Arenibacter algicola: one gene and its partner. The main gene of each other region encodes a partner of the protein of the gene in region 2 in a complex. Links are inferred from orthologs where the notes say so. Each region holds a gene or a part of one and is shown on either strand. Other genes may lie near its edges. The genes, in order: trxA and trxB.

Region 1 (16,012 bases), 1.9 Mb from region 2 along the record:
TCGTTGGAGTAGGGGATGCCAAAGAATTCATCGAAGCCATGTCTCGTAGGTAAGAATTTTGGGCTATCTCCCAAATGCCATTTTCCAAAAATAGCGGTTTTGTACCCAATGTTTTTCAGCATTTCCGCTATTGTCATCTCCGATGCATTTATTCCTGTGGGGCTACCTGGTCCCAAGGCGTTGTGTATGCCAATACGGTTGGGGTAGCAGCCGGTCAATATTCCTGCTCTTGAAGCGGAACATATGGGTTGCGCGGAATAAAAGCTGGTGAGTTTTATCCCATCTTTTGCCATTTGGTCCAAATGGGGGGTTTCAATATTTGGGGAGCCAAAAGTACCTACATCCTGATATCCCTGATCATCGGTGAAAATCAAAATTACATTGGGTGGAACTTCGGGTTGCAATTCTTTTTTCTTTTCCGCGCAGGAAAATAAAACCAATGAAAGGATAAACAAGGAAAGATTTCTGAACATTATTTTAGTTTTTGATAAAGCTAAAATAATATTTTTGAAATGTTATGACCTAATAATTGTAAGTAGTATATCCGATAATTGGTATTGCACTTTTGGGAGTGGCTGTTGTCCCTGCTAATCCCCGTTATAATAGTTGTTTTTAATGGAATCCATCATTATTTTTCCTTCGGAAATTGAGCTTACCAAATTCCAAAGATTTTCTGAAATCAAGGGCTTTAAGGGTTGGTTCAATTGTGGGATTTTCGGAAACACCTGTTGTAGTTTTTTGTCCCATACTTTGTAATATTTCAGGAGGTCATCCGGATATACCACCTTTCGTTTCGTGCCTTCATCAATTCCCCTGAAGGGTTGTGGTATGTTCAAATATCCATAGTCGTCCGTTAGTTGTTCCCCTACATGGATATCCCTTATGGCTACCTCAAAATCATAGGCTGTGGTAAGGCAGTTGGAATTAAAACTGTGGTTTACATATCTGGCGTTGTCCCAGCAAAGTATAAATCTTCCCTTGTTGTCCCTAAAGGTATAAGTATCCAATATGGACTGATAAATAGGTTCCAAGGATTCCAATTCGGCCGGGGTAAATTCGCGGTCCAACTTATCCAAAACCCAGGTTATGGTTCCGGCAGGAATAAATTCTGTGGCTACTACGCCATAGCCGATCTCCTTATTGATGAATTGTAATTCTGTTTTGGGATGAATCATTTTAACGCATAAAATAATCTCGTGAATACTGAATAGTTGTTTTCATTTGCATATCAAAATATATTTAAGAGATCCCTCTTTTAAACAATTTGACTAGCTAAATCCAAAGGGCAAAATATTTTTGGATTTGGCCCGATCAATAAGAAATGCAATAAAGAAAGATAGATAAAATTATCATTCGTTTTATAGCGGGAGAAAAATTAAAAAGGGGGGCATTTTAGGATAAATAAAGGTCGACCAATCCTTCCGGGGTGTCAACAAAAATAGTCTTGTTTTCACGGTCTACCTTAACTATAATCTCGTCCCTGACCGGAATAAGTAATTGTTTGTCGCCTTTTTCTATCTCAAATAGGGCTTGGGAAGTGGTGTCGTTAATGCTTTGGATAATTCCAATATTCCCATGGACCTTGTCTTCCATGGCAAAGCCAATTACCTCGTGGTAATAGAACTTATTGCCTTTTAGTTTGGGCAAAAATTTAAGTGGGAGGTATATTTCGGAGCCCATTACCTTGTCGGCGTCCGATTCATCGGCAACCTCCTCAAACCGTACGCGCAATAGGCTGGATTTGTGAAGTTGACTTTTTTCTATAAAAAAAGGAACCAGATTGTTTCCGAGGGAAACGAATACTGATTCCAATTTTTCGTACAATTCGGGTTCGTCGGTATCCAATTTAATGAGTACCTCTCCCTTAAAGCTATGTTTAGAAACGATTTTACCGAGGTAGAAACACTCTTCCTTTGTCATCGTTTTCTATTAGCTATTCTGTTTCTTTGGTCTCTTCAGGAGCTTCGGCAGGAGCAGCAGTATCTTCGGCTACTTCTTCTTCTGCAGCTGGTGCTTCTGCTTCTGCAGCAGCGGCCATACGCTTTTCGTTAACCTCTTTCTCGGCTTTCAAAGCTTTTGCTTTAGCATCGGCTTCAGCCTTGGCTAAACTATCTACTTTAGAACCAACAATATTTGCTTTTTCTTCCAACCAAGCATTGAATTTTTCTTCAACTTGCTCTTCGGTCAAGGCGCCTTTACGAACACCGCCCAATAAATGGTGCTTTAAAAGGACTCCTTTATAAGATAAAATTCTTTTTGCAGTTTCAGACGGCTGTGCACCGTTATCCAACCATTTTACAGAACTGTCAACATCCAATTCTATGGTTGCAGGGTTGGTATTTGGATTGTAAATACCTAATTTCTCCAAGTATTTACCGTCTCTTTTAGCGCGGGAATCCGCAGCTACTACCCAATAAAAAGGTTTTCCTTTTTTTCCGTGTCTTTGTAATCTAATTCTAACTGGCATATCACATTAATTTGTAGGGTGCCCGACCCTTGGTTATTAATTCTTTTTTCGCTAGGTTCTTCCTAAGCGGGTGCAAATATAATATTTCTTTTAATGTGGTTATCAAATATTTGGGCTAAAATTCAATTATTGTGCGCAAATGGCTTAACATTTCTTAAGAAAAGCTGTTAAACTCGGGCTAAAGTCGCCCTTGGATTTGGAGTTATATACAATTTTTATAGTTTGTTATAAGGGTTGGCGAAAGTCGCTGGCCAAAATGACTAATTAAAAATGAAGAGAGATAACATGAAGTATTCAGAAAAAATTTCAGACGGGTTAAACAACCTATTGGTAAAAAATTATGATGCCGAAAAAGGATTTAAATTGGCAATGGATAAAATAGATAATCCAACTATCAATACATTTTTAAAGGACAGGGCGGCCCAACGTGGAAAATTTGCCCAAGAGCTTAAAAGTGAAATTTTGCAATATGGGGAATTGCCAGAACAGGACGGAAGCATAAAAGGTGATATTCACAGGGCGTGGATGAATCTTAAGGCGGCCATGGCCTCCAATGAACAAGAACAACTGCTGGAAGAAGTAGAGCGTGGGGAAAAGGCAAGTCTTGAGGAATATAATGAGATTTTATATGATAAGGGAGTTGTACTTCCGCCATCCACGGAGAGTATGTTGAAAAGACATAGGGATGCCATTAAATCTTCATTGACTGTGGCCAATATCCATGAGCGAATAGCGTAGGACCTAATATTTTATAAATAGTATATTGGAACCAGATGGAAACATCTGGTTCTTTGCTTTTGGCAACGTTGATAACTCCTAATAAATGCCCTTTCCCTTTAAGTGCTATTTCCTTATTTTTACCACTTCCAATCCCATCACATAAACCCGCTCTATGTACCTTATTTTTGATACGGAAACCACTGGATTACCCAAACGTTGGGATGCCCCTTATACGGACACCGACAATTGGCCGCGCTGTATACAAATTGCCTGGCAGTTGCACGATGCTATGGGCAATTTGGTGGAAAGCCAGGACTATTTGGTGCAGCCGGATGGTTTTAATATTCCCTACGATGCGGAACAGATTCATGGGATTTCTACGGAGTTGGCACAGCAACAAGGGGTTCCGATCGGGGAGGTATTGGAAAAATTCAACGCGGCACTTTCCAAAACCAAGTTTGTTGTAGGCCAGAATGTGGGATTCGATCTAAACATTATGGGTGCCGAGTTCCACAGGTACCAGGTTGAAAATTCCTTACAGGAATTGCCGGTGTTGGATACCTGTACCGAGCATACAGCTCAATTATGTCAGATTCCTGGTGGACGTGGCGGTAAGTTTAAATTACCGACCTTAACGGAACTGCATCAATACTTGTTCGGTGAACCTTTTGGAGAAGCGCACAATGCTACAGCCGATGTGGAGGCTACTACCCGTTGCTTTCTTGAACTGGTGCGTAGAAATGAATATACGGCCGAGCAATTGGATGTGAAGCCCGATTATTTTAAAAATTTCTCCGAGGCCAATCCGCAAGAAATACAATTAATAGGTTTAAAGCACATCAACCTAAAAAAGGCATCAAAAAAAATAGCCGATGCCTTATGGGAGAAAGATTCTGGTGGAATTTCCAAGGAGGAAATAAAGGAAAATTTGGCCACTTTGGAAACGGCAAACTTTGCCCATCTCCATAATCATACACAGTTTTCCATTCTACAATCTACCATTAGTATTCCCGCGCTGATCTCTGCCACAGCAAAAGCTAAAATGCCGGCGGTGGCCATGACGGACCACGCGAATATGATGGGGGCCTTTCATTTTGTTAATGGGGTCATTAACCATAATAAGGGGGTTGTTGCCAGAAACGAAGAAAATTTAAAGCGCTATGAAGCCACTGTAAACGGAACCTTGGAAGAGGGGCAGGAGCCACTACAGGAACTTCCGGAACCAGAGGTGGAGATTACACCGATTATAGGGTGCGAATTTCAAGTTTGCGAGGATCACACCAATAAATCCCAGAAGGATAATGGGTATCAAATAGTAATGCTTGCCAAAAACAAAAATGGATATTTAAATTTGGCAAAAATGTCGTCCATTGCCTTTGTGGATGGGAAGTATTATGTTCCGCGTATAGATAAAAAGGTGATAGAACAGTACAAAGAGGATATCATTGTACTTACCGGAAACCTTTACGGGGAAGTGCCCAGTAAAGTTTTAAATGTTGGGGAGAACCAGGCGGAGGAAGCCTTACTTTGGTGGAAGGACACTTTTGGGGATGACCTGTATATGGAAATTATGCGTCACGGTCAGGAGGATGAAGATCGTGTAAATCAGGTCTTGATCCAGTTTGCCCAAAAGCACAATGTAAAATTGGTTGCCACCAACAACACCTATTATCTGGAAAAGGAGAATGCGCATGCACATGATATTTTGCTTTGTGTAAAAGATGGTGAAAAACAGGCCACTCCTATAGGTCGTGGCCGGGGTTACCGATATGGCCTGCCCAATAAGGAATATTACTTTAAGTCCTCTGATGAAATGAAGGACCTGTTCAAGGATATTCCTGAAGCCATTACCAACATTCAGGAAGTAATAGATAAGGTAGAAACATTTACCCTTGCCCGCGATGTCTTATTGCCTGCTTTTGATATTCCGGAAGAATTTAGGTTCGAAGAGGATAAATTGGATGGTGGAAAACGTGGGGAGAATAAATATCTCCGACATATCACCTATGAAGGGGCTAAAAAGAGATATGGTGAAATTACCCCTGAAATTGATGAGCGACTCGATTTTGAGCTTAAGGTAATTGAGAAGACCGGATATCCTGGTTATTTCCTGATCGTAGAGGATTTTATTAGGGCCGCACGTAATATGGATGTGTCCGTTGGTCCCGGTCGGGGATCCGCAGCAGGTTCCGCAGTTGCCTATTGTTTATGGATAACCAATTTGGACCCTATTAAGTACGATCTGCTTTTTGAGAGATTCCTAAATCCAGATCGTGTGTCCATGCCCGATATCGATATTGACTTTGATGATGAAGGCCGTGGAAGGGTAATGGACTATGTAATAGATAAATACGGTTCCAATCAGGTGGCCCAGATCATTACCTATGGTACCATGGCGGCAAAGTCATCTATCAGGGATACGGCACGTGCCTTGGATCTGCCGTTGGGGGATGCGGACCGTATGGCCAAGCTGATTCCCAATATGTCCAAGTTGAAAAAGATTATTGGGGTCGATGAAAAAACCTTAAAAGAAAAATTCAATAGCGAGGAACTGATCAAGATCAACGAGTTGCTGGCTATTTCCGAAGGTGAAGGCCTGGAGTCGGAAACCCTTAACCAGGCTTATATATTGGAAGGATCGGTGCGTAACACCGGTATACATGCCTGCGGGGTAATTATTACCCCTGATGACATTACCAAGTTCGTTCCTGTTGCCTTGGCGAAGGACTCCGATATGTATTGTACCCAGTTCGATAACTCTGTGGTAGAAAGTGCAGGCTTGCTAAAAATGGATTTCTTGGGGTTAAAAACTTTGACCTTGATCAAGGATACCGTTAAAATAGTAAAGGCCAAACACGGTATAGAATTGGATCCGGAGAATTTTCCCTTGGATGATGAAAAGACATACGAGCTTTTCCAGCGTGGGGAAACCGTTGGGGTGTTCCAGTATGAATCCCCCGGGATGCAAAAACACATGAGGGCTTTAAAACCTACCGTTTTTGCGGATCTTATTGCCATGAACGCCTTGTACCGTCCCGGTCCAATGGAATACATTCCCAGTTTCATAGCCCGTAAGCATGGTACCGAGGAAATTATATATGACCTGGATGCCTGCGAGGAGTATTTGGCAGAAACATACGGCATTACAGTCTACCAGGAGCAGGTAATGCTCCTCTCGCAGAAGTTGGCCGATTTCACCAAGGGTGAGGCCGATGTTTTGCGTAAGGCGATGGGGAAAAAGCAGAAGTATGTCCTGGATAAGATGAAGCCGCAATTTATAAAGCAGGCTTCGGAGAAAGGACATGCCGTAGACAAGCTGGAGAAAATCTGGAAAGATTGGGAAGCATTTGCGGCCTACGCCTTTAACAAGTCGCACTCTACCTGTTACGCATGGATTGCCTACCAGACCGCCTATTGCAAAGCGCATTACCCTGCGGAATATATGGCCGCGGTACTTTCCAATAACATGAACGACATAAAGCAGGTTACCTTCTTTATGGAAGAGTGTAAGCGTATGGGATTACAGGTATTGGGGCCAGATGTAAACGAATCCTACTATAAGTTTGCCGTAAACGATGCCGGTGCGGTCCGTTTTGGCATGGGGGCCGTAAAAGGTGTTGGCCGGGGTGCGGTGGAAACCATAGTTGAGAACAGAAAGAAAGACGGACCTTATAAATCTGTTTTTGATCTGGCCAAACGAATAGATCTAAGGGCGGCCAATAAAAAGGCCTTTGAGAACCTGGCGGTTGCCGGAGGCTTCGATTCATTTGGGGATACTCATAGGGCGCAGTATTTTTATGATGAGGGGGACGGAATTACCTTTTTGGAAAAAGCCATGAAGTATGGGGCCAAATTTCAAGAGAATGAAAATTCATCACAAGTTAGTCTGTTTGGTGAAGCCAGTGATGTTCAGATTCCGGAACCTGTGGTCCCGCCCTGTGAGGAATGGGGCACCATGGGAAAATTGAGAAGGGAAAAAGAAGTAGTGGGAATCTATATTTCCGGTCACCCCTTGGACGATTTTAATGCAGAGATTAAGGCCTTCTGCAATGCGAGCCTTTCCAATTTAAATGATTTGGAGGCTATAGTAAATAGAGAGGTCTCCTTTGCCGGGGTAATTACCGATGTGCAGCACCGGGTTTCCAAAAATGGCAAGGGATGGGCCATGTTTACCATGGAAGATTATACGGATACCTTTGAATTTAGAATGTTCGGGGAGGAGTATTTAAAATATCGTCATTTCCTGATGATCAATTCTTTTGCATATGTCAAGGTGTTTGTACGTGAAGGTTGGATGAACCGAGATACCGGAAAAAAAGGAGATCCCAGGATGCAGTTTAATATGATTATGATGCTGCAGGACGTTATGGAAACCTTTGCCAAAAAACTCACCATTAAGTTGGATATATCACAATTGAAGGAGGAAAGCATATTGGACCTTAAGGATACGTTGGTATCGCATAAGGGCGATCATCCACTTAGTTTTGTGGTGTATGAGATGGAGGAGCAGATAAAGGTAAACATGACCTGTAGAAAACAAAAAATCCAAATATCAAGTGAATTGCTTCTTCAGCTCAATGAAAAAGACGTACATTACAAGTTGAACTAAAGGTTTTAAACTAATATTATGGTCAAAATTCCACGCAAGTGCAATGTGATTAAAAAGAATAGGTTTTATCAATTTAGCCATAGTCAAAACGAATATAATCTTAGTAAGGAAAAGGCAAAATAATTGTCTAAATTTGTATAATATTTAAAAATAACGAAACATGGCATTAGAAATAACAGATGCTACTTTTGATGAGGTAGTTTTAAAAAGTGATAAACCAGTAGTAGTGGATTTTTGGGCAGCATGGTGTGGTCCTTGTAGAATGGTAGGTCCTATTATCGATGAGGTAAGTACCGAGTATGATGGTAAGGCCGTTGTTGGTAAGGTAGATGTGGACGCCAACCAAGAGTTTGCTGCTAAATACGGCGTAAGAAATATTCCAACGGTATTGGTGTTCAAAAATGGTGAAATCGTTAACAGACAGGTTGGTGTTTCCCCTAAAAAGGTATATACCGATGCTATTGATGCATTACTATAGCCTTCACTGATTCCCTAAGGGGAATATAAATGATAAAAAAATCCTGCTGTTAGCGGGATTTTTTTATGCCTAATTTCCAATAAAAAGGGTGGAAGCTCCAGAAAATAGGGGTTGATTACAGCGTATTTAATATGACCTCCCAATTTTTGGGAGTTTCTATTTTCCGATAAGTCAATATCTTCATTATCTTAGCTAAATGAACCTACAATCCGAACTACATAAGGCAAGTTTGTTCCAGAATCTGGAATTATTGGCAGGTCAGGTAGTGGAAGGGTTTATCAGTGGTATTCATAAAAGTCCCTTTCATGGATTTTCCGCAGAATTTGCCGAGCATAAAATCTACAATAATGGGGAAAGCACCAAGCATATAGATTGGAAGTTGTTTGCAAAGACGGATAAGTTATATACCAAGCGTTACGAGGAGGAGACCAATTTACGCTGTCATATGATCTTGGACAATTCGGCCTCCATGTATTATCCAGAGGTTGGTTCTTTGAGTCTTGACAACCTTAATAAAATTGGTTTTGGGGTCCTGGCCATTGCCTCGTTGATGAACATACTTAAAAGACAGCGGGATGCGGTGGGCTTAAGTGTATATAGCGATCAATACAATTTCTATTCTTCGGAAAAGAGTAGTGAAAGGCATCACCAAATGTTGTTGGCCAAATTAAGCGAGATTGGTCAGGAAACAAAACCGGCCAAGCAGACCGAGACCTATACCTATTTGCACCAGATTGCGGAAAAATTAAAAAGAAGAAGTTTAATTGTACTTTTTACGGACATGTTTCAATCTTCCGGGGATGACGGACAGTTGTTCGATGCACTGCGGCATATAAAGTACAATAAACATGAGGTTATCCTTTTCCATATCATGGATAAGGAAACGGAATACTCCTTTGATTTTGAAAATACTCCCAAGCGTTTTCTTGATGTGGAAACAGGGACCCATATTGATCTTTATGCCGATTCTGTAAAAGAAGCCTATGAAAGGGAGGTGGGATCCTACTTCACAGAATTGAGACTAAAATGTGCCCAATATAAAATTAAATATGTGGAGGTAGATGTAAAGGATAGTTTCTCCCTGATAATGAACACCTTTATGGTGGAGCGCCAAAAATTTATGTAGAAACTTGCATTATTTTTATAAAATTGTTTGTGCAATTAAATAAGGGGTGTATATTTGCACTCGCTAAACGCCACGGTTCGGTAGTTCAGTTGGTTAGAATACCTGCCTGTCACGCAGGGGGTCGCGGGTTCGAGTCCCGTCCGGACCGCTAATAAAACAAGGCCTTCACAGATGTGAGGGCTTTTTTAGTTTCTCGTTTATAAACTATTTATAAACATCCAAGGGTTTAGTATTCAATATTTTAAAGAATATTAAAAAGTCATATCTTAAGTCAATATAACGGATCAGTCGAGCAAAGCAACAAAAAGAGAAGGGGAAAAGGTTTAGGTCTATAATCGGAGATTTATAAATAAATATAGCTTTCGGCTTTAAGTTGATACTCCTGAACGAATACGGGTCCTTAGCCTTTGCTGAATTTCTTCATAGATTTGTACATCTACATTTTCTGCTATTTCGAGCGTAACGGCCAAACCATATTTGACAAAAGTACCGTGGCCCAATTTGCTTGCATCTTCCCTGCAATTTATTTTAATATTTAATGAATCCCCATCAACAAAAACATCGGCTTTATCTCCTTCCATGATATCATGTTGTACAGTTCCTGACTGAGCTGCATTAAAGTCATAAGAGAGCCGTTTTAATTCGAGGTGACCATTACGCTTTGGATTATCAAAGTACAAATGGGCAGATCTGTATTTTCTCGTTTTAAAATTCAAGGGACTATGATAAGACAAGGTAACCGTAAGTCTTTTTTTTATTTGTTTTTGACTTATGGTGGTTGGAAGCGGAAAACTATACAAATGGGCATTACCTTTTGAAAGTGCACCATAACCTAGCAACGTAACTCTTTTGTCTGTGCAGTAGAGAATCCTTTCTGGGTCAATATTGCCGTAACCTAGGTACGGTAAAGTGTTTCTTCTGATAGTTTTATTCGCTACTCCTGGCTGATTTTTTACAATCTCTAGCAGTTTTTCGGAACCTTTTCCCCAACCTGCACTGTGCACCAACAAACTTTTAATCAACACAGTTAAATAGTTACTATCCAGAAGTGAACCGTCGTCCAAGGTAAGCGTTGACAGAACTTCGTGCAATTGAACTGCCAGTCTGGAAGTCAGAGCAGCGGAGTTGCTTGTTCCACATAAATATCCTATTCCGTCAGTTCTTCCCTGTTGGGATGGCATAGCCACTTGGCTTCCTGGAGGATTTGCTGCCGAAACGGAGGATTCCATACGCAATATAGTCTGGGCAGGATTTGGTTGTATGGGAGCTTTACGGTATAGTTTTCTTCCGCCCGGCATTAGTATATCCGGCTTTATGCCCTTGCGATAACCAAAACCTATTCTACTTATAGGAGAGGGCAATTCTGGAGAATCGATGACATCTTTTCTTTGATGAAGGTTTCCGGGATTAGAATAATCGCGATGTGTCGCTCCTACCGTAAGATTGTTGATGCTTTCGGATGGGGTCAATATTTTGCGGTTATAGTTGGTTTTGACTATTTCTTGTAGTACAAGGTTCTCAATTTCTTCAATGGAAAGACCATCAAATTCTTGTTCACCTACATTTAAAACTAGTTGTTCAACATAATTTCCTGCACTAATGATAAAAAGGAGGTCAAATTCATACGCTAGCCAATCGAGAAGTTTTGCCCAAGAACTAATATTGAAATGAAATGGTCTGAAAGGATCACCAATGGATAGATTGATAAATCGAACTTTTGGGGCTGTAGGTGCATTTCCATTTTCCCCTACTTTCATTCGTAGTACTGCCCTGTGTATCAAATCAAGTGGGAGTCGGTCATCTGGTAAGGCCTCTTCTTGAAAGTGAGGCAATGAATTTAATTTCATTATGGGCCTCACGTATATCGGTGTATCCAGAACAGCAGAGTTCGGAGCGTTTAAATCTCCATGAAGAATAAGAGAAGCCATAGAAGTTCCGTGAATTCGCGCGTTACTTAGATAATTGGTGGCAAATTCATCGGGGTCATCGACAATCAATCTATTTCTGAGCAATTGATGATTTTCCAATGGCATACCATCGAAAAGTGCTACTACAGGCTCTCTGTTGGTTTTATCAACTTCTACGGTTTTAGTGGTTGGAAGAAGTTCATTTTCTTCTGGAACACGTAATACAGTTTGGCCGACCGGTCGAAAAAATAGAATCTGCTGACTTTTAAGAAATAACACATTGCTGTTTTCGGTTAAGTCATCAAAGGACGCTATCGGGGCTTGGGCAATGAAAGCATGGTAGCCAATCTCAGGAATCATTGTCCTTGAGTTAAGGACACCAAAACCCTCTTGAATTCCAAGTAGAGCGATAACCTCGTTGTAGGCGGCCAAGTTTCTATTTTTATCATCCTTGTATGCCAATTCAATTTCAAAGCGAACATAATCAAAATGGAATGATTTCATTTCATCGATATACTCCTGAAGGCCAGTATCACGAATCCTATCTGCCACTCCATAAGGTCTTATATCCCTTAATTGTTCGAAAATAGTTCTGAACTTTGTAGTACCGCGTTTAAAGTGCTGGTTTTCACTTTCCTTTTGGTATTCGTTCCAGTACTTTAGAAGTTCTTGCAGTGCCCGCTGATTGGTCATTGTAAGATAGAAACGGGTGTCAATGGGCTTATCAGTCGGTTTGTCTTCTTTATCTTTGACATAAAACTCTAGGTCGGCTTCAAGCTCTGCCTCAAATTCCGCGAGAAACTCCATCCCAGGAGTATGTTGGGCAGCCTTGAAAAATTCATCTATTTCACCTGCTGTTTCTAGCACAAGGACCATTTCAGGGATAATATTGTCGATAGAGGATTGTAAGGAGGCTGTTTGGTTAGCAAGCACTGTATCTAATTCGGTGATTCTCGGACCATGTTTGGTAATCTGACTTTGTTTATCTGGGAATCTAATCGAACCGGGACCGCCGGACTTGTTCGACCTTTGTGCCGTGGCAGGGGAAGGAAAAATCAATAAAGGCTTTTTACTCATTTTTCAAAGAGTATTTCTTTTCCATTTCATCCAAACATTCGTCCACGACCCGCTGAACGTTTACCTCAGGAAGTGATAATATATATTTTCTTTCTAGGGCCAGTATAAATTCTTCAACTTCTGAAAAGTTATTTCCAACTAGTTTTGATGCTATTTTGGAAATAGGATATTGTAAATCGTATTTTACCTTAGCCTGAAATTTTCGCAACCAGAGTTCAATCATATCCTTATCCGGTGCTTCAAGTTCCAAACGTATTTGAAAGCGTCTCCATACCGCCTTATCAAGAAGTTCTGGATGATTGGTGGCTGCGACGACTACCACATAACTTGGAAGTCTATCAATTTGTAATAGTAATGAACTGACGACCCTTTTTATCTCTCCTGTCTCATGAATATCGCCACGTTCTTTGCCTATAGCATCAAACTCATCAAAAAATAGGACACATTCCTGTGTTCGTATAAAATCAAACATAGCCTTTAATCGGCTAGCTGTCTCGCCAAGATAACTACCAATAATTCCATCGTAGCGGATAACATAAAAAGGGACCATTAAAGATTGGGCAATAACCTCAGCTAAGGAGGTTTTTCCATTTCCAGGAGGACCCGCTAGTAAAATTCTGTTTCGCGGTTCTAGATTATAGGATCTTAACAAATCACTCCGTAAGTGCTCTTGGATAAAGTCTTGGATTACTTTTTCATTGCTATCATTAATAATGACATCATCCAACGATTTGTTGGGGTAGATTCGATACAAAAAGTTGTCCAGCTTTTCATCCAGTAAACGACTCTGGATAGTTGTTTTGGTATTTGTTCTGTTTGACTCATTCAGTGCCTCCGTAAGCTGTTTTGCCACAACATGATGCTGTTTGCTCTTTTCTTCGGCAATAATGGACTCGACCACTTTTTTGAAAAGGGTCATATTACCATTTATCCCGGATTTGACAAGTTTTAAAAGGAGGTCCGCTCTAGCCATTTGATACAAATTTATATAATTCCTAGGACAATCAGCTTTTTTTAGTTTATCCTAGGTTGATTTTTTGTTGGGCCTGCCACCTGCGGAAGTTCAAAAACCTTCCACTTCAAGACTTCCCGAGCTAACCGCTGCGCCGGTTCGCATTCGGGATCTTTTCGTTCCATTTTTTTGAACCCCCTCGCGGCCGCGCAAAAACCCAAGCGGCGGAAAGGCCGCTTGTCTTTTTCTCTCCCTAGTCACAAATTTGAACATTTCCATATTTCCTTCCATTTTTTCAACACCATATTAGACCATTTAAATCTACTATCTAGACCCATTTGAAGCCATATGTATTCATATGTTTTTGAAGTATAACATATTGATAATAAGTTAGTTAAATTCAAAATTAATATGCTAAATTTATCTATGAAACAGATAGCGAGGTGCATTCTAAGTAACTTAGAATTGTCTACTTCTGACGAAGTGTTTTGCTTTAAAAAGCAACGAAAATGGAACAACGAAAAAGAGGCCGAAAACGATTGGGGAAAATGAAACGGTACCATAACGTGATGCTACGGTTCAACGATACGGAATATGAAGGATTGAGGAAAATCTGCGAATCCTATGACTTGGATATTTCGGAAAGAGGAACGATAAGTCCGTTGTTGAGAAGATTGGTTTTGCACAGCGAAGCAGAGGAAAAGGATAGGCTTCCCGATACTTCAAATCTTGCCTATCATGTCAACAAGATAGGAAACAACATCAACCAATTGGTCAAGATAGCCCACCACAAGAACCTGAGAAGTCCGAACAGTAGTTTACAAAATGAAATACAGAAGACCAATGAACTGCTGCATAACCTTATAGAAATTACAATAATGGAACAAACAAGTTGATAGCAAAGATCAGTTATGGAGAAACCTGTCAGGGGACATTGAACTATGTCTTCGGAAAAGAAGGTATGCGCGTACTCGGTTACGGCAACACATTTTCCCAAAGCATATCGCCAAAGTTTTTCGGGAGCGTGCTGCACTTTCAGGGACAGCGCAACGCCACCAAGAACCGCTATGCCCATATCAGCCTGAACCTTCCCCATAGCGAACACCTTGATGACGGTACGTTTTTTAAAATCTCCGAAGAATACATGCAAGAAATGGGCTATGGGGAACAGCCCTATGTAGTGGTACGGCATAATGATACCAAGCACGAACACGTCCATATCGTATCCACTATCGTAAAAGAAGATGGAAAAGTGCTCGAAATCTTCAATAGCCATAGAAGGAGCATGGCTACACGGCAGCACCTGGAAAAGAAATACCGCCTGTCAAAGGCACCGACGACAAAACAGAAAAGACAACTCCCGATATACCGATTGCCCGAACTACAGTTCGGTATGGATGTGGAAAAAGGAACGAAGTTCTATTTACAGGATGTACTGAACGGCATCAACCAAAAGTATAAGGTGCGGAGTTTCGAGGAACTGGCGAAACTTGTTAAGCCCTATCATATCGAATTAAGAACCACCACAAGCGAAACGGGAAGGATAGGAGTAGCCTATGGCCTGAACAACCAAAAAGGCTATCGGACAAGGTTCATAAACGGGTCCGCCGTACACCGAAAGTTGAGCGGCCCGAAACTGCAAAAGGTCTTCGATACACATTCCAAATCCAAAATGTTGCCCATGCACCGCAAAAGGCTATTAAAACAGATCGAGACCACCTATGGTCTTTTCAAAACCATCCAGCCGAGGGAACTGGAAAATGTCCTGAAGGAGTATCAATGCATCGACATAAAATGGGAGGAAAGCCAAGACGCCATCGAGGGTTACACCATCTATGACAAATCGGGGTATGTGTTCACAGAAAGGGAGTTGAGCCCGAACATTAGAATGCAGAACCGTTTGGATATTTTTGGGAACGTTAACGAACCCACGAAAATCGATACCGAAGGTAAACAGTTCAAATTGGAAATCCAAAAAGTGATAAAAGAGGCATTGACCACATCGTATCTGAAATCCCAGAAACAGAACGGGTTGCTCTCGGAACATATCATGACCAGGAATTTCTGCAATATCGTTCCGAGCTTGATGGTTTCAAATAACCATAATTTTTTGGAAGGATATTTCCCAACAAATCAGAGAAAAGAATTCAGGAAAGCGGTAGAAGATGCGTTTCCTATGGTCAGGGAAAGGTTATGCGAATTGGAAACGAAAAAGGAAAAGGAAGCCTTGGAAAACAAGTTCCAACTTATCGGTGATGTACTAAAAAAAGAAATTTTCGAGGTGGGTACAAAAGAGGGAAGCGTTCGTCTTCTGTTCCAATCCTTGGGCGTAAAGTACAATGAGAACAAATTGTCCTTCACCAATTCGAACAGGCATACGGTTCCTGTTCCGTTAGGACGTTTGCCTATCCCCGAGAATATGGAAAAATATGTATCCTCGGGATTCGTCCGTCAAAACCATTTGATGCTCCAAATGCTTTTGGAACGGTCTTCCGAAAACAGTCCCAAGTTGACGGCATTGGCCATTTTTCTGCCCATGATTTTTCCGAAACTTTATGAAAAAATGAACCCAGTTTACAAAAAACAATATGAAATGGTAGCCTTGGCTCCCTATATAAAGAATGCGGAACGGATGCATGCCCCGTTCGAAAAATCCCCGAAGGACTATATCGCCCT
Region 2 (16,034 bases):
GATATCCCGGGGGAAAAATCAACAAAAAGATTGTTAGGTATATAACAAAGGATTTTAAAAAGTCGGGGATAGCTCCTATTATGAAATCCTATAAGCAGCCGTTTTTGGCCCAATTAAGGGTGAAGAAAGTGGAGTTGCCCAAAAATGCCGTTGAGACATGGAATGTTATAGGCCTTATAGAAGGTAACGATCCATTATTGAAGAATGAATATATTGTATTGGGTGCCCATTATGACCATTTGGGCATGGGGGGCGGACCGTCATCAAAGTCCGATAAAATTGGGATACACCATGGTGCAGATGATAACGCCAGCGGGACTTCAGCTCTATTGGAAATAGGGGAGATGCTAATGGCCCACAAGACCGAGTTAAAAAGAAGTGTTTTGTTGGTCGCTTTTGGAGCAGAAGAACAGGGACTATTGGGCAGCAAATATTTTGTGGACAATCCTGTTGTACCATTATTACAGATTAAATTAATGATCAATATGGATATGGTGGGCAGGTTAAACGATGCCAAGCAGGTTTATATGGGCGGAGCCGGAACCTTTCCAGGGGGAGAAGAGTTAATGAAGGATTTGGGGCCTCCATTGGGCTTGTCGCCAGTAGTACATGCCGGCTCTGTAGGAGGATCGGATCATGTTTCCTTTTATAAAAAAAATATTTCCGTACTAGGAATCCATACAGGTGGGCATCCACAATACCATACCCCTGAGGATACGGTTGACCTGATTAACTTTGAGGGTCAAAAACAGGTTTGCCAGTATATATTTAATGCCATTATGAAAGTGGGTTCAACACCTTATGACATGAAATTTATTCCGCAAGGGGATTAGAATCATTTTGGTTCTTTACATTTGTAAGGATTAAAAACTATAGAATGCAAAAAATTAATGTTTTAGGTGTCTTTTTAATACTGGCTTTGATGGTACAATGTAAGGAGGATAAGAAGTCGGTCGATAAGGTTGAAAGTAGTGCCCCAATGACTGTTGTTGCGGAATCGGTAGTCGACACAACTCCTATTTTGATAGAAAAACCGGAAAATATAAAAGCACCGGATGGCATGGTATGGATTCCCGGGGGTGAGTTTATCCAAGGTGCCGTACCCCAAGATAAAATGGCAATGGACCATGAAAAGCCTGCGCACATGGTAAAAGTAAATGGGTTTTTCATGGATGTTACGGAGGTGACCAATGCCCAATTCGCAATATTTGTTAAGGAAACAGGTTATGTTACTGTGGCCGAGCGGGCAATAGATTGGGAGGAAATGAAAACCCAGGTTCCAGAGGGTACACCCAAACCCCATGATTCTATTTTACAACCGGGCTCTTTGACCTTCAAAAAAACTAAAACTTCTGTGCCCAACCTATACGATTTTTCACAATGGTGGAACTGGACCATAGGGGCCAATTGGAAACAACCCAACGGACCGGGAAGCAGCATTAAAGGAAAGGATAATGAACCTGTGGTACAAGTGGCCTACGAGGATGCTCTGGCCTATTGTGAATGGGCCGGTAGAAGATTGCCTACCGAGGCTGAGTGGGAAAGGGCTGCCAGAGGTAATAAAACCGAAAGTATCTATTTCTGGGGCGATGAGGACTCCAATTTGTCCCAAATGGCAAATACCTGGGAAGGGGAATTTCCGGTAACCAATAGCAAGGCCGATGGTTATGAACAGCGCGCCAAAGTTAAATCCTATCCTCCCAATGATTTTGGCCTATACGATATGGCCGGTAATGTATGGGAATGGACCAGCGATTGGTACAATACCAATTACTATAAGGAATTGGGAGCCTTGAATGGTCCTGTGGTAAATCCCCAAGGAGCAGCCACTCCATATAATCCAAATATGCCCTATGCCAAGGAAAAGGTTATGAGGGGAGGATCCTTTCTTTGCAATGCTTCTTATTGTGCCAGTTATAGGATTTCCTCCAGGATGGCTTCCAGCTTGGATTCTTCCTTGGAGCATTTGGGATTTAGGACAGTAGCTACAGTAGATATGCTTACAAAAGAAGAATAACAGTTTTTATTATTTTGAAGATTTTAAATCCCCTTTGGCGTTGCCTAGGGGATTTTTTGTGTTGATAGGTTTTGCTTTATACTCATTTATTATAAATGTAAATTATACGTTTATAACAGATATTTTTTTATATTTGCGGCCTAATACACTTAAAGTCTATGCCGTTTCCTGAAAATTTCACCCCTGATTTAGTCGTTGAATCCCCTGGAAGGATCAATCTGATAGGGGAGCACACAGATTATAATCTTGGCTATGTATTGCCTACGGCCATAGAGAAAAAAATTACTTTTAAATTCATTAGGAACAATTCGGATAAGGAATGTAACCTTTATAGTTTGGGTTACAATACCGGGTTCACCCTTCAATTGGATAATATTGCAAGGAGCAATGTGGAATGGGAAAATTACATATTGGGCGTATTAAATGAAATTTTGTTGAGAACGGATAAGTTGAGAGGGTTCGACTGTACTATTGAAAGTAAATTGCCAATGGGTTCGGGTCTTAGTTCTTCTGCTGCTTTGGAATGTGGATTGGCATTTGGACTCAATGAACTGTTTGATCTAGGACTTTCCAAAATGGATATTGTGCAACTTTCGCAAAAGGCGGAGCATACCTTTGTAGGAACCCAATGTGGAATCATGGATCAATTTGCTTCTGTAATGAGTGAAAAGGGACACGTTATTTTGTTGGATTGCAAGACACTGGAACATCAGCAAATCCCCATAAAAATAGACCCGTATAAGATGATCATGCTGAATACAAAAGTGTCGCATAACTTGGCCTCCAGCGAGTATAATACTAGGAAGCGGGAGTGTGAGGAAGGTGTAGCCATCATTCAGAAACAATATCCGGAAGTAAGGTCGTTAAGGGATGTAACAGCTACTATGATTCAAGAATTTAAGCAGACAATGGATGCAACACTTTTTAAAAGATGCAGTTTTATTGTTAGTGAAAACGATAGGGTGTTACAGACTGCCAATGCTTTAAAGGCCAATGATTTAAAAGTTTTTGGAGCCTTACTATATGAGGCACATGAAGGGATCAGCAAATTATACGAAGTAAGCTGTCCGGAGTCTGATTTTTTGGTTGATTTTTCAAAGCAGTATGATGCTGTGTTAGGGGCTAGGCAAACCGGTGGTGGATTCGGAGGTTGTACCTTGAATATTGTCCATAAAGACAAGGTGGAGGCGTTTGTGAAGGAAGCCACGAGTGCATATAAAGAGGCTTTCAATATTGAATTGGAGGCGTTTGAGGTACAACCTAGTGCCGGAACTTACATTCAAAATTAAGCGTAATGACAAATAGTTTTAATGACAATCCCCATAGAAGGTTAAATATTTTAACAGGAGAATGGATTTTGGTTTCTCCCCATAGGACCAAAAGGCCATGGCAGGGAAAGACCGAAAAAAGTGCTACTACTGATCTGCCGGTTTATGACCCTTCATGTTATCTTTGCCCTACTAACGAAAGAATGGGAGGGGAGTTCAATCCCAGTTACGAAAAACCATATTCCTTTGTCAACGATTTTTCGGCCCTATTGCCCAATGTAAAGGAAGAGTCCTATAAAAATGGCCTGTTGTACGCCGAATCCGAATCAGGTATCTGTAAGGTAGTTTGCTTTTCGCCCAATCACTCCCTTACTTTACCCTTAATGTCCGTTTCGGAAATTGCGGACGTAATCTCTCTTTGGCAAAAGGAGTATAAGGAATTGGGGGCTGTAGACGGCATTAATCACGTTCAGATTTTTGAAAATAAAGGAGGCATAATGGGGTGTAGCAACCCTCACCCGCATGGACAAATTTGGGCACAGAATAAAATTCCACAGGAAGTACATAAGAAAATAGGAAATCTGCAGACTTATTGGGAAAAGCATGGTAGAAGTATTTTGGAGGATTATTTGGAACAGGAATTACAGTTGGATGAGCGCGTTATAGTCGAAAACGAGCATTTTGTAGCGCTTATTCCGTACTGGGCAGTATGGCCTTATGAGACAATGATCCTTCCCAAAAAAAAATTGGCACATATCGGTTTACTATCCGAGTCCGAAAAGATATCCTACGCAGAGATCCTAAAACAGCTTACTATTAAGTACGATAATATATTTAACACTTCCTTTCCATATTCTGCAGGAATACATCAGGCACCTACAGATGGCAAGGACCATCCGGAATGGCATTTCCATATGTCATTTTACCCACCCTTATTGCGTTCGGCAACTGTAAAAAAGTTTATGGTAGGTTATGAAATGTTTGCCAATCCACAACGCGATATTACGGCGGAACAGGCGGCCGAAACAATGAAGTCTTTATCCAATGAACACTTTAGTCAACTAGGTTGAATAAAGTAAATTATAATATTTGAAAATGGTGTAAATCTCCATGGGGGAACAGTTTCAATGGAGATTAGAGAGAGTCTTGGGTTTGAAGGGAATAACCTACTCGGCCCAATTCCTTTTTTGCCTTGTCCAATACAAAGGGGTTGTTGTAGACCAGTGATATGGTCTTATTGATAACATCAATATCCAATATTTTTAAATCTAAAATCCGACTTAGGTTTCTGGAAATAATGTTTTTGCTGTCTTCGGAAATAAGCTGTTCAACTTTAAGCAGTGTCGTCATGGGATCAAGGTTTTAAATTAATCGAGACGAAATTAGGCATCCAGGACCATATCCAAAATGATATAAATCAGTTTTGGTAACTATAGTGTTGTTCCATTAATAATTACACTAAAAATGAATAGCGGATATACAAACCTTTGTAGCGTCCAAATATCTTTTCTATTTCAAGGTGTAATTACAACTCCTTTGGCCCATTAACCCTATCTGTATAGATCCAATTTATTTTTGAGTTGGGTAATTTCATTTTGCATTTTCTCCATCCTTTTTAGTAGTCGGGTAATAACCGCTATGCCTTCCAAGTTGATGTCTAGATCGGAATGGAGTCTAAGTATTTTTTCCGCTTTTGGTAATTGCTGAATGGGAAGATAATGTGTATCTTCTTTAACTACGACATCTACCAGTCCGTACTCATAAAGCTCCATCACGAAATGGGTTTCTATATTGTAACTCATGCAAAAATCGGTAATCAGTATATATTCCTGTTCCATAAGTATTAAATTTCATGAATGTGTTGGTTCAGCACCCTAGTAAAGGTTTCTCTTTTCATATATAAAATTATTTTCTCAGGTTAGCCAATTCCTTAAAAAGTTCTTTTTCTTTTGCCGTTAAATTGGTAGGGGTAACAAGGTTGTAGGTAATATATAGATCCCCATAAACGTCCTGTTTTTTGTATACAGGGAAGCCCTTGCCTTTTAATTTAACTTTGGTGCCGTTCTGCGTTTCTGGTTTAACCTTTAATTTCACCTGTCCGTCAAACGTATTCACCATTATTTCACCGCCTAAAAGGGCTGTATATAAGTCCAGGTTTACAGTAGTGTATAGGTTGTTGCCATCCCTTCTAAAGGCCGTGTCGTTTATGATGCCAAAGGTAATATAAAGGTCGCCCTTAGGACCTCCCTGATGGCCCGGACCTCCATGACCGCTAATTTTTATGGTTTGCCCATTCTCAATTCCGGCAGGAACTGTAATTCTGATATTTTTACCGTTCACATTAAGGGTTTGTTTGTGTGTAGTAAATACATCCCTAAGGTGCAATTTTAACTCGGCATTTAGATCCTGGCCCCTAAAACGGGCCCTTCCCCTTCCTGAAAAGCCACCGGAACCCCCAAACATGGATTCGAAAAAGTCAGAGAAATCATGTTCTCCATAGCTTTGCGAATAGCTTTGACCGCCACTTCCGTAGGCTGATTGTTGGGACGCCCTAGCTTTTTCAAACTCTTCCGCATGCTCCCAATCCTTTCCGTATTTGTCGTATTTTTTTCGTTTTTCCGGATCGCTAAGTACCTCATTGGCTTCATTGATTTCCTTAAACTTTTTTTCGGCCTCCTTGTCATTGGGGTTAACATCTGGATGATGTTTTCTGGCCAATTTCCGATAGGCCTTTTTTATTTCGCTTTGACTGGCGCTTTTGTCCAATCCCAAGATTTTGTAGTAGTCTATAAATTTCACCTGGAAGTTATTTATGCTTTATACTTATTCGATTTTTGAAACGTCAATTGCAATTTTTATAATTGAATTTATATCAACCCTACTTCATATAATATTTTTAGGTTAAAGTTACCTTCTGCAAAATTATCTAAATCAGTTGTGGATCCAACTGATTAAAATCATGAATCGATCTGTTTTATTTCACTAAATTTCGGTGTAACTTAAATAAAAATGGAACCAAGTATTACTTCGATTATGATAAAAAATAATTCATTACAGCAGTACTTATTGAAAGTTGTCATTTAAATTTCGATACTATTTCGCTATTGGTCAACAAAAATTATTCACATGAAAAATATTTTGATACCCACGGATTTTTCCGATAATGCCTATAAGGCTATTTCCTATGCAGTTCATTTGCTTAAAGAGGAGAATTGTACCTTTCATTTGTTGCATACCTATACTCCCGCCATTTATCAGTCCGAATATTTATTGCACAGTCCGGGACAATTGGGGTTAGGTGACATTTATCGTACAGATTCCGAAACAAAATTGGAAGATCTAAAACAAAAGGTCATTTCTGAATTCAATAACCCAAAACATCATTTTAAAACCTATAGTGCCTTCAGTGTTCTTATGGAGGCTATTGATGAACTGGTAGAAAGTAAAAAAATAGACCTTTTAATTATGGGAACCCAAGGAGCTACTGGGGCAAAAGAAATATTTTTGGGCAGTAGTACCGTACATACCATTAAAAGGGCAAAATGCCCTGTATTGGCAATCCCCTTCGATTTTGATGTAAAGATGCCCACGAAAATTCTATTTCCAACCGATTATGAAATTGACTACAATTATGAATTGATAAAGCAGGTATTGTTTATAGCCAAGGTACATAAATCAACTTTGGATATTATGCATGTACGATCCAGTTATGAGCTCAACGAAGAGCAGAAAAAGAACAAAAGCAAATTACACCATTTACTTGCGGAAACTAAACATAAGTTTCATGAATTGCCGGATCAAGGAATTATAGAAGCCATTAATAGTATTCAATCCGAGTTGAAGCCCCAAATGTTGGTGATGGTAAAGAACAAGCACAGTTTTTTGGAGAATCTATTTTTAAAACCTGTAATAAATCAAATTGGTTTTCATTCAAGTATCCCTTTTATGGTTTTGCCTTATCACTTATTGGGGTAGACAAATTATGAACTGCTAATAAGCTTTACTACTTCCCTAGGACTATGAACAGGTTTCTTTCTTAAGTAAACCTATTCCCAATTTTACAACAAAAAGTAACGTTTCCGTGAAAAGGGGTGACAACCATAGTTTGTGCAACTAGTTTTATAATAACTTTTTATAACTTTTGACGTAAGTTTTTTATTGAAAATCCTACTTTTGTTTTCTAACAAGTATTATAGAAGGTTTTTATTATGGCAGATAAAGTAGAGCGTTTAAAAACGTTGATTATTGGTTCGGGACCTGCAGGCTATACTGCAGCTATATATGCATCTAGGGCAGATCTAAAGCCGGTGTTGTATACGGGAATGGAACCTGGTGGACAATTGACCACAACAACAGAGGTAGATAACTTTCCTGGATACCCAGATGGAGTTGACGGACCTACAATGATGATGCAATTACAGAAACAGGCCGAAAGATTTGGTACTGAGGTACGTATAGGTATGGCTACCGCTGTTGATTTTAGCGATGAAGTAGGTGGAATACACAAGGTTACCATAGACGACAGTAAGGTTATAGAAGCGGAAACCGTAATTATTTCCACGGGTGCTACGGCGAAATATTTAGGTATCCCTAGCGAACAAAAACTTCGTGGAGGTGGTGTATCTGCATGTGCAGTATGTGATGGTTTCTTTTATAAAGGACAGGAAGTAGCTATTGTAGGGGCAGGGGATACTGCTGCTGAAGAGGCTTCTTATTTGGCCAATATATGTAAAAAAGTTACTATGTTGGTACGAAGGGACGAAATGCGTGCTTCTAAGGCTATGCAACATAGGGTAAACAGCTTGGACAATATAGAAATTCGTTATAACAGGGAAGTGGATACCGTTTTGGGCGATCAGGTAGTGGAAGGTTTAAGAATGGTGAACAATATTACCGGTGAAAAAGAGGACATTGCAATTACAGGATTGTTCATTGCTATTGGCCATAAACCAAATACCGATATTTTTAAGGGGCAACTGGAAATGGACGAAACAGGGTATATAATTACCCAAGGTAAAACTACCAAAACTAGTAAGCCAGGGGTATTTGCCAGTGGGGATGTCCAAGACAAGGAATATAGGCAGGCTGTTACGGCTGCCGGTACCGGCTGTATGGCGGCACTTGATGCGGAACGATATTTGGCGACCATAGAAAGCCATCAAGAAGTTTCGTCTTAGGCGATATTAGAATCAGGATGCCTTAAATTTAATGCAACATTTGAATTAAGGGCTATTTGAAACGATCTGTACTAGGAACCTACGTTCCAGGTGCAGATCGTTTTTTTAGTCATGGAGTGTAAATTTGTTATACTTTACTGGAAAGTCAAACTAGGATCTAAACCTAGTTTAGACGTTTATAGTTTTCAGAATTTATTCGGTTCCCATCCGCATCAATAAAGATCTGGCTGTATTTGTCGCCCTCCAATTGGAGTTCCATATGCCATTCCATATTTTCATTGGCAACTTTCCTCATAGATGCGGACATATATTCCAATTTTTCGGTCAGGGTACTGTCTGTGGCCTTATAAGAGCCATAACCGAACCATTCAATGGAATCTGTTGGGACATATCGGGTCCACATTACCTTTCCATTATAAAACATTTTAATTTGACGGTAGCCATCTGTTGGAGGTATTGTTTTTACAACATCGTTACCATCGTAATTGTTAAAGCTTACTAATTCCCAAGTACCCTCCAAGGTGTTGGGGTTTTGAATTTTTGTGGATGCCATTTCGGTCGCGGATACCAAAAACAACATCAAGAAAACTATTCCAAGTATTTTTTTCATGGCGATTTCATTTATGAGTTTAGATACTTATAAGTTACGACTTTTTTGGAATATTAACATATGAAACTGAGAATATGTTAAAAAAATCTTATCAAAAGGAATTAAATAATAGCAGTTTATAGTCTTGATTTTGTGATAAAAACATTGAGAAGTAGGGCTATTATTGTATAAATCACATTTCGACCGGTCAATGTTTGATTTTTATGATTTTTTTATCACTTTTAGCTCAGATTAATAAAAACAAACTAATATGATACAAAAACTATTGTTGTTGTGCACTTTCATGCTCACTTGGCATGGCTTTGCACAAAATGTTTCCGGTAACGTAAAAGATGAAAGTGGTATGCCACTTCCAGGGGTTACCGTTTTAATTGTTGGGACCAACACAGGTACCACCACTGACTTTGATGGTAATTTTATAATTGCCGCCAAGCAGGGAGATATTGTGCGCTTTTCGTACTTAGGAATGAAATCGCAGGATATCACGGTTAGATCAAATGCCGAATTAAGTATTGTCTTATCTGAAGACGCCAGTGCTTTGGACGAAGTAGTGGTCACGGCTTTTGGTGTGGAGAAGAAACAAAAATCCTTGGGATACTCCGTAACCCAGGTTAACACTGAAGACCTAAACCTGGCGGGGCAATCAAACCCTATGGAGAGTTTGCAAGGTAGGGTTGCCGGGGTTCAAATCAATAGAACATCTGGATCCTCAGGTGGCGGTGTGGATATCTTGATTAGGGGTATTACTTCCGTTAATCCAAGTAGGAGCAATCAACCTTTAATTGTTGTTGACGGGATAGCCCTGAACAACGATACTTTTTCCGGGGAAGTCAGGCCCAGTGCAGGGTCCAATTCCGCTAGTAGTTCCGAACAATTTGCCTTTTCCAACAGGGCTGGGGATATCAACCCTGAGGACATTGAAAGTTTCAACGTGCTAAAAGGAGCTGCCGCAACCGCACTTTACGGAGTAAGGGCGTCCAACGGTGCCATAATCATTACTACAAAAAAAGGTAAACAAGGGAAGGCCAAAATTAATGTAACGGCTTCAACAACATTTAGGGATATACAAACAACACCTTCCTTACAAACTACTTATAGGGAAGGGTTTAGTGGTGCTCCTAGGACACTATACGACCCAGATTCCGAAACCGGTTTCAATAGGGTTCAGAATGCTACCTCTTTTTATAGCTGGGGACCCAGATATTCTGATGATTCCTATACGCTGTCCAACGGCACAGTGGTGGATTTGACAGGAGATAAATTTTACAGTCCTTACGATATTTTTAGAACCGGTTTTAATTCCCAAGTAAACGTAAGTATTAGTGGAGCCAATGAAAAATTGGATTACTTCTTGTCCATGGGAAAAGACCAAGAAGATGGGGTTCTTCCAAACACGGATTATGGCAAGAATAATTTTAGGTTTAAGGCAGGATATAAGATTTCTGATCAATTGACATTAAATTCCTCTATCGCCTATACTAAATCTGGTGGACGCAGGGCCAATGGAGGGGATAAATCCGTTATGAGTGCCCTTTCCTATTTTTCAGGGACTTTTCCTATAAACGACTATATGAATGCCGATGGTACAGAAAGGGATTATTCTTTTGGGATAATTGACAACCCTAGGTATTTAATGGAAACAAGTAGCCTAATAGATGATGTAAATAGATGGATAGGAAATGCTACTCTAAATTGGAGTCCTAAGGAATGGGTAAATGTTACCTACGCTGCCCAAATAGATAATTACTCTGACCAAAGAAATAGATATGTTGGTGCAGACCTGGATGGGGGTTCACAGGTTGGCGGCTTTATCTTAAATCAAAACATCAATTTTACAGGTTTGGAATCCAACCTTTTGGTTGCATTTACCAAGGATTGGTCTGACGATTTTACCACAGACCTTACATTGGGACATCAGATTTCCGATTCCAAAAGAGAGTATGCCCAAGCTAGGGGAGAAGGTCTGAACGTGCCAGGTATTAACGAAATAGGGAACACCATTAATTATTTTCTGGACAACAGTGTTACACAATTACGTAACGTTGGTGCCTTTGGAGAATTGAAATTGGGATACAAAGACAAATTGTTCTTGACCGTTACAGGTAGGAATGACTGGTTGTCTACCTTGCCCAAAGAAAATAGATCGTTCTTTTATCCATCCGCCAGTTTGGCCTATGATGTTTCCGATGTATTTGGAGACAATGATGTCTTTACTTTTGGTAAACTTAGGGCTTCCTGGGCCGAGGTAGGTAAAGGACCCGGTTTTGGCGATGTTGGCCAGTATTTTGTAGTGGATGGGGACTTTCCGTTTGGTAGCGCCGGTGGATATAGGAGAAGTACCTTATTGGGAGATTTGGATATAGTTCCGGAACGTAACCAATCTACAGAATTTGGTGCGGACCTTAGATTTATGAAAGATAGGATCAGATTGGATTATGCCTACTACAAAACACGTGTTAAAGATCAGATATTCACCGTTGGAACCGCTTATTCTTCTGGACTTTCAGGAATAACAAGAAATGCAGGGGACTACGAGGTATTTGGACATGAATTGTTGGTTAGTGCGGACATTATTAGAAGCAAGGATTTTAGATGGGAATTAATTCTTAACTGGTCTACCAGTGAAGGAAAGGTTTTGGAAATTCCAGAGGATATTGAGTCTATTATTTTTGCGGATTCAGGGTTTGCCGGAATTACTTCGGAAATTAGGGCCGGAGACAAAATGGGGAATCTTTATGGATATAAATGGAGATACGAAGATGGTCAAAGGTATTTGGATGCCGATGGATTTCCAGAAATTGTATTGGATGAAAGGGTGAAGGTTGGAAATGCCTTTCCGGACTTCATTTCTTCCTTGGGCAGTAATTTTAAATGGAAGGGAATAGGATTCAATTTCTTATTGGAATATAAGGAAGGTGGGGATCTTTATGATTCCGGTCTTAGAAATTCTATTAGAAATGGTAATCCTTTGAGTACTTTGGTCAGGGATGAAGAGGTAGTCTTGGAAGGAGTAATGGACAATGGTAGCGGAGGTTATACTGCTAACACCACACCAGCTTTGATTGATCAGAATTATTATAGAAATTCAAATGTCTATAACAGGGCGGCTGAAGTATTGGTACAGGATGCATCTTGGGTTAAATTGCGCAATGTTAGTTTGTCCTATGACATGGACAATAAATTTACTAGGGACCTTAAAATGGAGAAGCTAAGCCTTTCTGTTAGTGCATCCAATATTCTTGTATGGACCCCATTTGATGGTTATGACCCAGAAGGAAACCAGTATAGTGCCGGTAGCAACGTTTACGGTTTTACAGGACTTAGCGTTCCGTTGAGCCAAAGCTACTCTTTCGGTCTAAATATTTCATTCTAAATATGATAAACATGAAAAACAATATTATAAAAACAGGAATTTTATCACTTCTATTAGTTGCGCAGGTTTCGTGTAGTGATGATTATTTTGATGTAAATACTCCTTCCAATACAGCAACCTTAGAGGAGTTGAGAATGCAGGATCTAATGGCACCGGTAATTCATAGCACCATGGAAGGGCAGCGATCTGCCGAATTGGCATTTGGAAATTATGTGCAGAACTTTGTATCTACCGGGGGTGGAGCTGCCGGACAAACAGAAGCAAGTGGCTTATGGAGTCAGGTATACCTTTATATTTTACCTAATCTTAAAGCGATTAAGGAGAAGGCTGCAGAGGCCAACGCTACGCATATTGGCGCTATATCGGATATTCTTACTGCCATAAATCTTGGAATAGCTACCGATACCTGGGATAATATACCCTATTCGGATGCTACTGACGGCCCGGACAATAATTTTCCAACCTTCGATACCCAAGAATCGATATACACGGAAATATTCACGCTTCTAAATTCGGCCATCACTGCCTTGGAAGGTACTGATAACTCAGGTTTTAACTTGGGAAGCTCGGACCTTATCTACGGGGGTGATTCCGATCAGTGGTTAAGGGCTGCCTACACCATTAAAGCGAGATATCAGTTGCATTTGGTAAATAAAGGTACAGTTACTGCCAATGAGGTTTTAACTTCAATCGCCAACGGTTTTACATCGAATGACGATAATTTTGAGATGCACTATAATGAGAAGAATATCAACCCTTGGTATTCCGTAGAAATTTTGGCCAGGTCTACAGGTAACCTTAGCAACGATATTGCCAGTCAGTTGGTAAGTTCTATGAACGGAGATTATTACCCATTTGAAAGCGCAGCTCTTACCATAGATCCAAGACTGCCTTTGTTCGCCGAAAATGGGGACGAAGCGGAGTGGAAAGGTTTTGTGAGCGGTGGAGAGGGAGTAGCTCCTGATGGTAGCGATGCCAATACCCGTTTTAAAACGGATGGATACTATACCAGTATAGATTCGCCACTATTGCTGATCAGTTATGCAGAAGCCAAATTTATTGAGGCGGAGGCTGCTTTTTTGGCCAACGGAGGCAACACCACAAGCACAGGATCTAGTTCCGAGGCGTACACCGCTTATTTGGAAGGTATACAGGCCAGTATGGATATGTATGATGTGGATGGCTCCGATTATTTGGCCGATGGGGCCATTGCCGTGGGTGAAGCAGGACTCATGTTGCATCATATCATGAAGGAAAAATACATTAACAACTTTTTAAATCCAGAGACTTTTGTGGATTATAGAAGATATGATTTTTCTGCCGATGTTTTCACAGGCCTTCAAATAAGATTGGAGGAAGCAAGTGATGATAGTGAATATTTTGGACAGTGGTTTAGAAGGGCCATTTATCCTTCAACCGAGTTGAATAGAAATGAGGCCAATGTTTTGGCAAACCAACAATCCCCGGTTACCCCAGTATGGTGGGATAATTAATTTTATAAGAGGGAACAGTTAAAGAGAACGGCCATCCTATTGGATGGCCGTTTTGTTTTATAAATATGAATTGATAAGATTACATAATAAAAGGATATCCTCCTTTTTATGATGGGCACTTATTACAATTCTGCTCATAAGGTGAGAATCCTCATCTGGATAACGAAAACTGGTCACCAAAACATTTTGCCGTTCCAGGTAGCTGACAAGCTTTTCATCTGTAAAGCTGAAGGCAGGGTGACCCTCCATGAATTTAAATCTATCCAAAGTTTTAACATTGGACATAAATAAGGTTATATTATGGATCAAGGCTTCTCTTTTTTCAAGAAAGAGTGCCTTTCCGTCCATAAGACACGCCACTGCTGCGGGTGCTGCCGGACTTGCCCCTCCAAAAAAGGGAGTGTCCATGAACTGCTCAATTCTTTTTTCAGTTCCAAAAATAGACCCTGCCTGAATCCCGAACCCTTTTCCCAAGGAACAACAAACAATAAGTTCCTTAGGGTTTAATGCCTTCAGCCTACTATAAACACCACCGCCATTTTTACCTACAATTCCAATTCCATGGGAATCGTCTACCACCAGAATTATCTTTTCCAAAGGCAGTGTTCTTAATCCCTCAAAATCGGGATAATTGGCCCCAGAAAAATCAATGGCATCCAAAAATACCACTGGAGTAGTTTCCTGATTAGTTTCCAAATGGGATCTAACGGCTATGTTCAGGGCCGTGAAAGTGATGTATGGTTTCAGCTTTGTTGATGGAGTTGGGGAATAGAGGGCAGAATGGGTATTGGGGGCATAGAACAGTCTATGCTCCTTGGTATCCATGGTTTGTCTCACCAATTGTCCTGCCAAATATCCGGAAGATAAAGTGGCACTGGACTCACACCCCACCAATTGGCATAAGAATTGTTCTGCTTTTTCATAAACGGAAAGGCGTACATTGGATTTTCTGGATGCACCATAATTGGTGCCGTATTTCCTGATATTGGAAATAAAGATTTCTTGAAAAGCTTCGTCGGTCTGCAACCCCAAATAGGAAGTACCTCCAAAATACAAAAATTTCTTTTGGTCCAACTCCACTTCCCTACCTGGGAACCCATCGGTATAAATAGTCATCAACGTAAACTTATTCCACTCCCACCAGAGGTAGGAAAGATTACCTTGCCGTTATCCTGAATGATCACCCCATCGGCAATATCTTCTTTTAACAACATGGCGCCGTCCATATCCACATAATCCAATTGCGGAATTAGTTGGGCAATGGCCGATATACCAACAGTGGATTCGGTCATACATCCCACCATTACTTGTAGATTTAATTCCTTGGCCCTTTTGATCATTCTTCTAGCTGGGGTAAGGCCGCCACATTTTGTCAATTTTATATTGATTCCGTTAAAATGAAGCGCGCATTTCTCCACATCACTTTCCACTATACAGCTTTCATCGGCTATTACTGGCAGAACGCTTTGGTGCATCACTGCTTCCATACCTGTCCAATCATCCGCTTTAAGCGGTTGTTCCAGAAACTCGACGCCCAAATCCTTCAATAAAGGGGCATTGGCAATGGTTTCCTCTGCCGTCCATGCACAATTGGCATCTACCCTAAAAATGGCATCGGTGTGTTTGCGCAGCTCCCTTACTATCTCCACATCTTTATCGGTACCTAGTTTAATTTTATATATGGGCCAGGGCATTTCTTTCATTTTGTCCACCATTTTTTCAATGGTATCCAGTCCAATAGTGTAATTGGTTATGGGATAGCTACTGTTATCCGTATTCCATATTTCATATAATGGTTTGCCCAGTATTTTTCCATATAGGTCGTTGGCTGCAAGATCCAATGCGCAGATAGCAAAATTGCTCAAGTTTTTGGATACCAAGTACGCATGGAATGCTTCCGGTTCCCTAAATTGGAAACCTTCTATTTCCTCCTTCACCTTTTCAATCTCCGCCTGCATGGTTTCGAAGGTTATTTTATAGTAGGGATTGGAGGTAGCCTCCCCATAGCCCGTTTTACCGTCCAGTTCCAGGGCAACGATCATTGAATCTTGAAAATCATGGGATTCCCTGGAAATACTGAATGTGTGTTTTAACGG

The links.
Region 1: the proteins of trxB (region 2) and trxA are in contact, whole or in part, in a crystal structure (PDB 1F6M), measured with the Escherichia coli proteins. The link is inferred for Arenibacter algicola from one-to-one orthologs.

Annotation. Positions count from the first base shown.
Region 1 is NZ_JPOO01000001.1:336,181-352,192, forward strand. What follows is about bases 6,826-9,615. They hold trxA (thioredoxin), read left to right. Parts: upstream 6,826-7,956; coding sequence 7,957-8,274; downstream 8,275-9,615. Other genes in these bases: dnaE (DNA polymerase III subunit alpha), read left to right, coding at 6,826-7,796; U735_RS0101450 (DUF58 domain-containing protein), read left to right, coding at 8,471-9,400. Outside these bases: U735_RS0101415 (sulfatase family protein), read right to left, coding at 1-473; U735_RS0101420 (SET domain-containing protein), read right to left, coding at 588-1,175; ribosome maturation factor RimM, read right to left, coding at 1,393-1,920; U735_RS0101430 (30S ribosomal protein S16), read right to left, coding at 1,934-2,467; U735_RS0101435 (ferritin-like domain-containing protein), read left to right, coding at 2,738-3,205; more of dnaE, read left to right, coding at 3,360-6,825; U735_RS0101460 (S8 family peptidase), read right to left, coding at 9,769-12,384; U735_RS0101465 (AAA family ATPase), read right to left, coding at 12,377-13,357; U735_RS0101475 (hypothetical protein), read left to right, coding at 13,846-14,232; U735_RS0101480 (relaxase/mobilization nuclease domain-containing protein), read left to right, coding at 14,229-16,012. UniProt on the Escherichia coli protein: Participates in various redox reactions through the reversible oxidation of its active center dithiol to a disulfide and catalyzes dithiol-disulfide exchange reactions.
Region 2 is NZ_JPOO01000001.1:2,249,891-2,265,924, forward strand. The notes cover bases 6,666-9,477. They hold trxB (thioredoxin-disulfide reductase), read left to right. Parts: upstream 6,666-7,493; coding sequence 7,494-8,462; downstream 8,463-9,477. Other genes in these bases: U735_RS0109565 (universal stress protein), read left to right, coding at 6,666-7,260; U735_RS0109575 (hypothetical protein), read right to left, coding at 8,626-9,072; U735_RS0109580 (SusC/RagA family TonB-linked outer membrane protein), read left to right, coding at 9,323-9,477. Outside these bases: U735_RS0109530 (M28 family metallopeptidase), read left to right, coding at 1-833; U735_RS0109535 (formylglycine-generating enzyme family protein), read left to right, coding at 878-2,017; galK (galactokinase), read left to right, coding at 2,176-3,306; U735_RS0109545 (UDP-glucose--hexose-1-phosphate uridylyltransferase), read left to right, coding at 3,312-4,355; U735_RS0109550 (hypothetical protein), read right to left, coding at 4,420-4,635; U735_RS0109555 (chaperone modulator CbpM), read right to left, coding at 4,836-5,123; U735_RS0109560 (DnaJ C-terminal domain-containing protein), read right to left, coding at 5,191-6,084; more of U735_RS0109565, read left to right, coding at 6,412-6,665; more of U735_RS0109580, read left to right, coding at 9,478-12,445; U735_RS0109585 (SusD/RagB family nutrient-binding outer membrane lipoprotein), read left to right, coding at 12,457-13,938; U735_RS0109590 (pyridoxal phosphate-dependent aminotransferase family protein), read right to left, coding at 13,996-15,054; U735_RS0109595 (dipeptide epimerase), read right to left, coding at 15,054-16,034.